DNA from 3 places in the Ruegeria sp. BK1 genome. Region 1 is predicted to be linked to each of the others. Evidence: riboswitches for the same ligand, from Rfam matches in the RefSeq annotation. Region 1 holds a riboswitch; each other region holds the start of a gene.
What was found. Region 1 has a riboswitch for cobalamin ahead of ACR3E7_RS08090 (CbtB domain-containing protein). Riboswitches for the same ligand answer to the same signal wherever they lie in the genome.
Positions count from the first base shown of each region.

Region 2: another riboswitch for cobalamin. It lies ahead of ACR3E7_RS22560 (DUF1636 family protein); the one in region 1 lies ahead of ACR3E7_RS08090 (CbtB domain-containing protein).
Region 3: another riboswitch for cobalamin. It lies ahead of ACR3E7_RS16385 (hypothetical protein); the one in region 1 lies ahead of ACR3E7_RS08090 (CbtB domain-containing protein).

Region 1 covers NZ_JBQFIS010000001.1:1,618,599-1,621,866, reverse strand. Annotated here, with positions in the region: gene ACR3E7_RS08100 (hypothetical protein) at 1-269, opposite strand, end outside; gene ACR3E7_RS08095 (CbtA family protein) at 336-1,034, opposite strand; gene ACR3E7_RS08090 (CbtB domain-containing protein) at 1,039-1,203, opposite strand; cobalamin riboswitch at 1,240-1,445, opposite strand; gene cobF (precorrin-6A synthase (deacetylating)) at 1,489-2,232, opposite strand; gene cobA (uroporphyrinogen-III C-methyltransferase) at 2,225-2,953, opposite strand; gene ACR3E7_RS08075 (cobyrinic acid a,c-diamide synthase CobB) at 2,950-3,268, opposite strand, start outside.
Region 2 covers NZ_JBQFIS010000003.1:354,632-357,899, reverse strand. Annotated here, with positions in the region: gene ACR3E7_RS22570 (ABC transporter substrate-binding protein) at 1-844, opposite strand, end outside; gene ACR3E7_RS22565 (ABC transporter ATP-binding protein) at 841-1,647, opposite strand; gene ACR3E7_RS22560 (DUF1636 family protein) at 1,644-1,988, opposite strand; cobalamin riboswitch at 2,091-2,290, opposite strand; gene ACR3E7_RS22555 (bifunctional enoyl-CoA hydratase/phosphate acetyltransferase) at 2,528-3,268, shown strand, end outside.
Region 3 covers NZ_JBQFIS010000001.1:3,300,108-3,303,375, reverse strand. Annotated here, with positions in the region: RNA gene ffs (signal recognition particle sRNA small type) at 1-62, shown strand, start outside; gene ACR3E7_RS16390 (alpha/beta hydrolase family protein) at 57-935, opposite strand; cobalamin riboswitch at 1,072-1,292, shown strand; gene ACR3E7_RS16385 (hypothetical protein) at 1,377-1,784, shown strand; gene ACR3E7_RS16380 (protein-tyrosine phosphatase family protein) at 1,787-2,284, opposite strand; gene ACR3E7_RS16375 (DNA polymerase III subunit gamma/tau) at 2,423-3,268, shown strand, end outside.

The sequences.
Region 1 (3,268 bases):
CGAAAGTTCTGCGGCATGACATACAGGTTCCAGCCCGCCATAGGATCGGGCGTAAGAGCGATCTCAAGCGCCGGAGCATCAGCGCCGGCAGGCAGGTTGATGGCAGTCGAATGATCGTGTGCGGCTGCCTCGGCGTGAGATGGACTGTGATGTGCAGGATCGCCATGGTCATGGCCGTCGAAAGTGACGCCATTTGCAGCCGCAACCACAAATCCTGCACCACTGCCAAAAACTATGCCGATTGCAAACAGGGCAAGTGAGCGTGCCATTTTATGTTCCTTGATGGTAGTAGCAAACACGCCGAGCTGGTCTCGGCGTGTTCATAAGCGTGCTTGTCAGGCCGCAGCTTCGGCACGCTGGCTTTCATATCGCCAGAAGTACCCGGCGAATGCCCCGACCAGAACCCAGGCTACCAGTCCGATGCCAAAAGCGCGTGCGGCAAACAGCGCGCCGATCTCGGTCGGAACGGGGCCGGTGAACACGTCCGGCTCGGGCGCGCCGATCAGATGTGGGGCCAACAGCAGGGCGGCTGCGATCACATAGCTGATCAGGGTGCCGCCAAAGGCAATCAGCCACATGGCAACACCTGCTGCTGCGACGGTCGCAAACCACCAGATTTGACGCGCAGCGACATCGGCTGCTGCCACGCCGGGCACTTCTGGCGCGAGCGAGAATCCGGGTGCGAGGTGCACGGCAACGAACCCCGCAAGCCCCCACAAAACACCGGTGCGCCCGTCAATCTTGTGGCCGTTGCCCTCAGCCACGGACATCAGCGCAATCATCATCAGCGCGTAACCGGTATAGATAAGCATCGTGAAAATGACGCTCAGCGCATCGCGGAACAGGTCCGAGAACATTCCCGGCAGCTCGGGGTGAGCACTTACGACGTCACCGCCGAAATGGACCAATTCGCCTGATTCATACAGTTCCGCGTGCAGCAACACAGGTTGCACAAAGACCAACTGCAGCAAGGCGGCAATCAGCCCCGCTGCAGCACCAGCGAACAACGCGCTGGTCAGGATACGGGTAAACATGGGTTTAGTGGCAGGGGAAGCCGGTTGCGTGACGCACGTCATGGGCTGCGTCATGCAGGGCAGCGGCCTGAACGTGGCCAGTCACCGAAATGATGCCAAGACCCAGAACCACAGCGAACATGACCGGCAGGATACCAGCGCGCGAGGCGGTTTGTGTTTGTGTTGTCATTTTCAATTCTCCTGTGCCGTCGCACCCGACGGCCGGTGTTTCAAATCACGCCTGGCAGGTCTCCTGGCTTGCGGGTCAGGGCCTGTGCTCGCCTTCCCCCTGAAAATTCAGGAGTGGCTGGTTGAGCAAGACTCACCGCTTACAGTCGCGGGGGCGGCTGTGGATTGGATCAACTCGGATCGCACCACATTCCCTCTTAGCTCGTCGCTGTGAACGACGGGACCAGACGGGTTCATCTAGCCTTCAAAACCCGCGTGGCGCAATCGCCATTCGCGACCAATTTGGTCAGTTCACGCACTTTTTGAGAAGATAGATATCCATGATCCACCCGTGATCGGCGCGCGCAGCTGCACGGGTGTCCAGAATCTGCTGCGCAACCTCAGCCAAGGGCCCCTTGATCAGAATTTCCTCTTTCATGCCCACGTACGCCCCCCACCAGATGTCATAATCTGCCATCTGAAGATGTTGGAACGAGCACTCACCATCCAGCATTACCGCCACGTTTGACGCACCGTCCGGCCACCCTTCGTCGCGAATCCGCCGCCCCGTGGTCACGATGTAGGGGGCACCCAGATCGTTGATCGGAATCACGTGGGCAGCCGTCAACGCCTGCAGCGCTGTAATGCCAGGAATCACCCGCGTCGTCGGTTGAGGGTCCAGCCGCTCTGCAATCCGCAGGGAACTGTCATAAAGCGACGGATCGCCCCAGATCAGTAGAGCTACATGTCGTGCTCCAGGATGGGCGGCGATTGCCTCGCTCCAGCGCAATGCAATCGCGTCGTGCCATTCATCCACCCCGCGCAGATATCCGTCGTCGGACCGGCGCTTGGGGATGTCGAAATAGGCGATCTGCGGCGGCGTGTCGGTCACCTGCGCAATGATCTTTTCGCGCAGCCCGGCCAGATCGGCCTTATTCTCGCCCTTGCGGGGGATCAGGATCAGGTCCGCCGAGCGGATCGCCTGCGCGCCCTGAAAGGTCACGTGGTCAGGGTTCCCGGTGCCGATGCCGATCAAGGTCAGGTCAAACATCGTCAAACTCTGCCAGCGGGCCGTAAAGGATCAGCGCCGGGGCGGTGCCTATCTCGTCCGCCAGTTTATTGGACAGCGCGCCTACAGTACTGCGATGCAGCTTCTGCTCGGGGGTCGAGACGGATTCGGCCATCAGTGCTGGCGTTTCCAGCGGCAGGCCATGTGCGTGCAGCGTTTCGACCAGCAGAGGAAAGGTGCGCTTGCCCATGAAGACGACGGTGGTCGCATCCGGGTCGGCCAGCGCGGGCAGGTTCAGGTCCTCGGGCAGTTTGCCGCTGACATCATGGCCGGTGACAAACTGCACCCGTCGCGCGGTTAGCCTACGGGTCAGCGGGATGCCAGCCGCCGCCGCCGCCGCTACAGCTGAGGGGATGCCGGGGATGATCTCGTATTCGATCCCAGCCGCGCGCAGGGCAACCAGTTCTTCTTCCAGACGTCCAAACATGCCGCCATCGCCGGATTTCAACCGCACGACCCGCTGCCCGGTCAGGGCGTAATCCACCAACAACCGGCTGACATGGTCCTGCTTGGGCGAGGGGCGACCCGCCCGTTTGCCCACGCCCACCAGATCGGCATCCTCGCGCGCATGGGTTAAGATCGGCCCGCTGCTGAGGTCATCAAACAGCACCGCATCCGCCTTTTGCATCCGATCTACGGCCTTGAGCGTCAGCAATTCCGGATCGCCCGGACCTGAGCCGATGAACGAGACAAACCCACTCATACTGAGGCCTCCGCGATCAGGTGAAAGAACGTGCCGGTCACGTTGCCACGCACCGATCCGGTCTGCGGCCCTTCGGCCCCTTCTGCGTCAAACACACGGGCCAAAGGCGCGTCAGGTTGCTCGATGATTGAGGAATAGTGGAACTCATGCCCCCGCAGGCCCGTGCCTACGGCAAAGCCGGGCATCGGGGCCAGCAGTTCGGCGCGACGATAGCCCAGATTGAACTTGCGCTTTTCATAGGACGTCACCAGCCCCAACAACCCGGCCATCTGATGCGAGACACCCTCTTTGTCGATCAGAGCCTGTCCCAGCGCC
Region 2 (3,268 bases), on a different contig from region 1:
TTTTGACCGCATCGGTTTGCGACATCACCGGGTGCTCTTGCAGGAATTTGAACGTATCCGCCGCGCCATTTCCGGTTTGATAGTCCAACAGCACCAGGAACTCGGGGTTCGCGGCGGCGACGGCCTCCCAAGAGCTACGGCCCCAGCTTGTATCCATGTCATGGGTCACGTTCTGACCGCCCGCAGCGGCAATCATCGCATCAGGGATGGCGTATTTTCCGGCGGTGAAGGGCGCATCAGCGGGCCCGTCCAGCAGGAACACGCGCGGTTTCGGCAGATCGGCGGTTTTCGCCTCAATCGCGGCCAGCTCGTCTTTCCAGCTTGAAACCAACGCTTCGGCCTTGTCTTCAACATGCATGACCTTGCCCAGACGCAGGACATCGTCAAACAGCAGGTCCATGCTGGCCTTTGGGCGGTCCTTATGCAGGTGAACGCAGCTTTCCGACAGGATCATAGTCTTGATCCCGAAGGGCGCCAGCGTTTCCGGTGTCACATCACCGCCGGGCCGCATTCCGTAGTACCAACCGGCAAAGAACAGGTCGGGTTCAACGGCCACCAGGTTCTCGACCGTCGGATATTTCGGGGCCAGTTCCGGGATATCGCCGCGCAGCGAGTCGAACTCGGGGCTGGTTTTGTACCAGCCGGTAATCCCGGTCAGGCCGACGATCTTGTCTTGTAGACCCAGTGCAAAGGCCATGTCGGTCATGTTCATGTCATGCACGACCAGACGCTCGGGCTGGGTTTCAAACACCAGCGGTTCGCCGCAATTGTTGACGGTAACTTCATGCGCGGCGGCACCGCCCGCCATGGCTGTAACCAGCGCCACGGACAAGATGTGTTTCATTCGGAAATGCTCCTAACTGGATTGGAAACTGAGGTTTTTCGGATGTCCAGCGCCGGGATCAAGCGGCCCTCGTGCTGGAAAAACAGGTAATCGACACCGAACGTGTCACGCACGCGGTCGGTGGTCAGCACGTCGGCCACAGGTCCGAACCCGGTAAGACGGGTGGATTTCATCAGCGCGACATGCGTCGCAAATTCCGGGATCATGACCAGATCGTGGACGATCATCACCACTGTGATCCCCAGCCCGGCCACCAGTGACAACATCCGCCCCTTGGCGTCCGGGTCCAGATGGTTGGTGGGCTCGTCCAGAAACAGCAGTGCCGGGTTTTGTGCCAATGCCCGCGCGATATGGGCGCGCTGCCGTTCCCCGCCCGACAGAACCGCCATGCGCTTGTCGGCCAGATCGTTCAGGCTGGTCAGGTCCAAAATTCGCGCAAGATCGGCGGCATGGGCCTCGGCCGAGCGGTCGGACCGGATCGGGATCTGTCCCAGCGCTACATACTCGCGCAAGGAGAGCCGCCCGTCGGGATATTCCTGCTGGCTGACAACAGCGATCATCCGCGCACGCTCGGTCGCCGACATGCTGCGCAAATTTCGCCCCTTGAACAATACATTGCCGTCCGAAGGATGCTCGGACCCGCATAGAAGGTTCATCAGCGTTGTCTTGCCCGCGCCGTTGGGCCCGGCGATGGCCAGAACCGCGCCTTCGTGAAGCGCAAAGGTGATGTCCTGAAGCAGAACTTCGCCGTGATAGGCGTGATAACCGACGCCGTTGACCTGAAGGAACGCATGTTCGGTCATGTGGCCTCCGTCGCCAAGGGCGGCATCCGCGACAAGGTCTTGTGCAACAGCGCCTCGGGGCGATCCGTTGCCTTGGTCCAACCTGTGGAACTGTTTTGGTATTGCCGCGCGAAAGCGGCCAAAGCGTCGATATCGGCCGAGGTTTGAATTTCGCCAAACAGATATTGTGCCTTCGCACCCGCCTGAAATCCAACGGTCAGTGGGTGATCGCAGCCGGCCATACACTCGATCATCCGTGTGCCGTAGCCCTCGGGCAGGCGCTCGCGCAGGGCCTCGGCAATCGATAGCGCCGCCTCTGCCCCTTGGCAGGTCGTGCAGATCAGCACCACATGATCCGTCATGCTCCGCCCCACCTGCATGCCAGACGGGCAGGGAGAGGAACGGTTCTGATGACATCGGGTCGATGTGACATTGAGCCTCTTTCCAGGACACCCCGCCCCGGTTTGGTTGCGTTTGAGATGGCAGGTCTCCTGACTCGCGGGTCTGTGCTTGGCCACCCTTCCCGACCTGATCCGGCCAGTGGGATATTGGCGTCGCTCACCGCCTACAGTTGCGGGGGCAGTTACGGATTTGGTCTGCACCTTACCGTATTCCCTTTTCATCCCGCGCGTGCAGCATCGGGAACCATCGTAGCGTCACTGCCTCAGATCAGAGCATGGGTCAATATGGATTCCGCAACGTTCCGGTGAAGACAGCGCAAAGGATATTGCTGCTCAGTGGGCAATCAGTTATGCTGCGACGCAGCAAAATTTGAAAGCCGAGGCTACGTTTTGCGGGCTCAAGGGTGCTGGACGTACTATTGTGACCCCGAACTGACCTGCATCAATTAAACCCGCGACCCAAGTCGGTAAGACGTCCGAAAAACCAAAGTTGGCACGCTATGAAAATCCAGGAAAATAAAACCTTCGAGCAGCTCAAGGTTGGCGACGCGGCACAACTGACCCGCTTGTGCACGGTTGACGACCTTTATGCTTTTGCCTCGGCCTCGGGCGATCACAATCCGCTGCATCTGGCAACCTATGACGGGGATGGCGACGGCCTTGCCGAAGCCGTCGCACCCGCGCTGTGGCCCGCCGGTCTGGTCGCAGCCGTGCTGGGAAACTACATGCCCGGCGCCGGAACGCAGACTCGCCGCGCGGATTTGGCCTTCCACCTCCCGGTGCTTGCGGGTGAAGAACTGACTGCCTTTGTCGCTGTTGAGGAAAAGCGCGACGATGGTGATCTGCTCTGCTCAGCCGAAGTGCGACGGGTCGTTGACAATGCACTGGTTCTCAGCGGCACCGTTCAGGTCACACCGCCTTCGACGCATATGGAGTTCGACTCGGTCGAGGTCCCTGGCCTGATCGTGCAGCGGCACCGCCATTTCGACGCGCTGTTGGAAAAAGCGCGCCCACTAGAGCCGATGCCAACCGCCATTGTTGCGCCAGAAGAGCCCAACTCTCTGAGCGGCGCGTTGCTGGGGCATGCCAATCATATTATTTCGCCGATCCTCGTCGGGAACCCCGATAAAATCGCCGCTGCTGCCGCTGAGCTGGGGGCCGACTTGTCTGGCATCGAAATTGTCGAGGCCCGCAGCCACGGCATCGCCGCGCACCGTGCCGTGGATCTTGTAGTCGACGGA
Region 3 (3,268 bases), 1.7 Mb from region 1:
TCAGGTCCGGAAGGAAGCAGCCACAACGAGCCCCGCTTGGGTCGATGTCCAACCTCTCACTTATCTACCACATGATCCTGGGCAATAAGCTGCGGCCAGACCGCTGCGTTGCGACGGGCGAACACGCCGATATGCCCGATCTCTTTCACCCCAAAATCTGACAGTGACAACAACCTACGCCGCGCATTCGGGCCATAAAGCTCGGCCAGGCGCCACACCGCTTTGGGCGGCACCACCTGATCGTCGTCGAATGCGATCAGATCGACCGGCACTCCCTGCCCGGCCCAGTGCGCCTCGGGCAGGGTCTTGCCCAAATCGGGCAGGTAGTTCGTCGGTGCCGTGCACCATTTACGCCACTGCCAGTAGACCCGCGCGGGCAGGTCAGCCCCAAAACCCAAAGCCCTGCCCGGCAAATACCCCGCCGCTTTGACAACCAGCGGCGCATGGCCATACCAGAACAACCCCGCCAGCGCCTTGTACGGCCACGGGTGATCAGACAGAGTGACAAGCCCGGAGCAAACACAGATCATGCGGTCAATCTGCGCGATATCCGGCTGAACCGGGCCCAGCATTCCACCAACGGAATGGCCGATGCTCCATTGTTCCGCGTCCGGGAAGCGTCTGCGCATTTCCGCGCGGGCGGCGGGCATGTCGACCAGCGCCCAGTCCGCCATAGTTACCTGCGAGTCCTGCAATCGGCCGGTCAGCGAATGGCCGAAATCCCGATAGTCATAGGTCAGACAAGCCATACCCTGCTCGGCCGCCAGCCAATGGGCAAAATGCTGATAATAGTCGCGGGGCACGCCGGTCGCTGCATGGATCATCACAACTGTCTTGGGAGGCAGAGCAGGCAGATAGAGCCGCCCCGACAGCATCGCCGGACCGGACGGAAACTGGACATCTTCGGTCAAAACAGAATGCGTATTGTCCAACATCGCCCGCGCCTCATGTTCTAAACTGTTTAGTTCACCCGCGCAGTCGGCCCTGTTCCGTCATCAGAGTCAAGCCGTGGGGAAATTGACCCAACGTCGCGCCGGGATTCAATGGCGCTTGACTCGAAGCCCGCTCAACCGCTAGCGATGGCGTGATGGTTCTCGTCCCCGGTCACGGGGCGGGATGAAAAGGGAACACGGTGCGATCCTGCCCGGCATTGCCGGAACGGATCAAGGCCGAGACTGCCCCCGCAACTGTAAGCGGTGAGCAATGCCGAGATACCACTGGCCGAAAGGCTGGGAAGGTCGGCAAAGCCACGACCCGCAAGTCAGGAGACCTGCCATCGAACGAAAACCGAAACTCGGGCGGGGTGTCCGGGACAGGTCGTCAGCACGCTGTCACACCTGATCCATGCCCCTCGTCCAGCGCGCGGAGGGCGCATCATGATCTGGAAGACCAAGACCCACGAATTCACCGCGACGGTATGCCAAAAAACCGGCGCCCCCTGCCCGGCACTGGCCCGAATGGCACGCGCCCTGACGGATGCAATGGCCACGGCCCGTCCGGCAACAACCGATGCGTTCGAGATCGAAGGCAGCAGCGACTTGACCCATTGCGCCGAAGGGTGCTCGGCCCGGTTTCGCGCCCAACCCGATCAGATCCGGGTGTTCTGCGGTGTGGCCGCCGACACTCCGGCCGAGCGGCTGGATCGCTATGCGGATATGTTGTTCGGAGCAGATTTCACCGCCCACGCAGCCAGCCTTTTGCCGACACCGCCCTGCGCGATGATGGAAGTGGTTACCACGGCGCCCCAGCCAGCCGCGCCGACCGAACACCAGCTTTCAGCCTGAATTCAGCTGCCCGTCCGGGCCGCCGAAGTGGCCCAGACCATCTGCGCCTCGGTCTCGACGGCGCAGGGACGTACTGTCCGTAGCATCTGCAAAGCGGTATCTGCGGGCAGTCCGCTATCCGTCATCAACCGCAAAGCAACCATACCCGATCGCCCGCAGCCGCCCCGACAATGGACCAAAACGCCTCCGCCGCCGGACAGCAGCGCACGGGCCCGCTGGCTGACATTGGACCAAATGGCCTGTATCCGCGCATCCGGCGCACCAAAATCCTGGACCGGCAGGTGAGCCCATTCGACCCCGTGCCGCTCCAGATCGCCACCGAACGCCGCCGCTCCCAGGTTTTTCATCTCAGAGCTTGTGGTCATTGAAATCGCCAGATCCGGTCGCCAGTCCTGCACCGTCTTCAGATCGGCCGCATAGGCACCTCCCGCGCCGGGCAGCGGAGATATCCCCAGACGACCCGGCCCCAGTCGCAGGGAATAGATGGCGAAATTATTCATGGCACGTTCCGATCAATCTGCACCGATGATGTATCGCCTGCGTCCTTGCTTGCAAATCGAATTTCCTGCGCTGCTGCTGTGGACGTGGGCGGCAGGGGTCACTACGCTGCATCGGACTCCGAATCCGACAGAGCAGATATGACCGACACGCCCAGCCCCGCCTATCAGGTTCTTGCCCGCAAATACCGCCCGGAAACCTTCGCCGATCTAGTCGGTCAGGACGCCATGGTACGCACGCTGAAAAACGCGTTCGAGGCGGATCGAATTGCGCAAGCCTTTATCATGACCGGCATTCGCGGCACCGGCAAAACCACCACGGCCCGTATCATCGCCAAGGGTATGAACTGCATCGGCCCCGATGGCGAGGGCAAGCCGACCACCGAACCCTGCGGCCAGTGCGAACATTGTGTGGCCATTATGGAGGGCCGCCATGTGGACGTGATGGAGATGGACGCCGCCAGCCGCACCGGCGTCAATGATATTCGCGAGATCATCGACAGCGTCCGCTACCGCGCGGCCTCGGCCCGCTACAAGATCTACATCATCGACGAGGTCCATATGCTGTCGACCAGCGCCTTCAACGCGCTGCTCAAGACGCTAGAGGAACCACCCGAGCATGTGAAATTCATCTTTGCTACCACCGAGATTCGCAAAGTACCCGTGACGGTTCTGTCGCGTTGCCAGCGGTTCGACCTGCGCCGGATCGAACCCGAAGACATGATCGGCTTGCTGCGCCGCATTGCCGAGGCCGAAGGTGCGCAAATCGCCGAGGACGCGATGGCGTTGATCACCCGCGCGGCTGAAGGCTCGGCGCGGGATGCGACCTCTCTGCTGGATCAGGCGATTTCACACGGTGCCGGGGAAACCAGCGCCGATCAGGTGCGTGCGATGCTGGGTTTAGCCGACCGTGGCCGAGTGCTGGACCTGATGGACATGATCCTGCGCGGCGACGCCGCCGGGGCGCTTACTGAGCTTGGCGCGCAA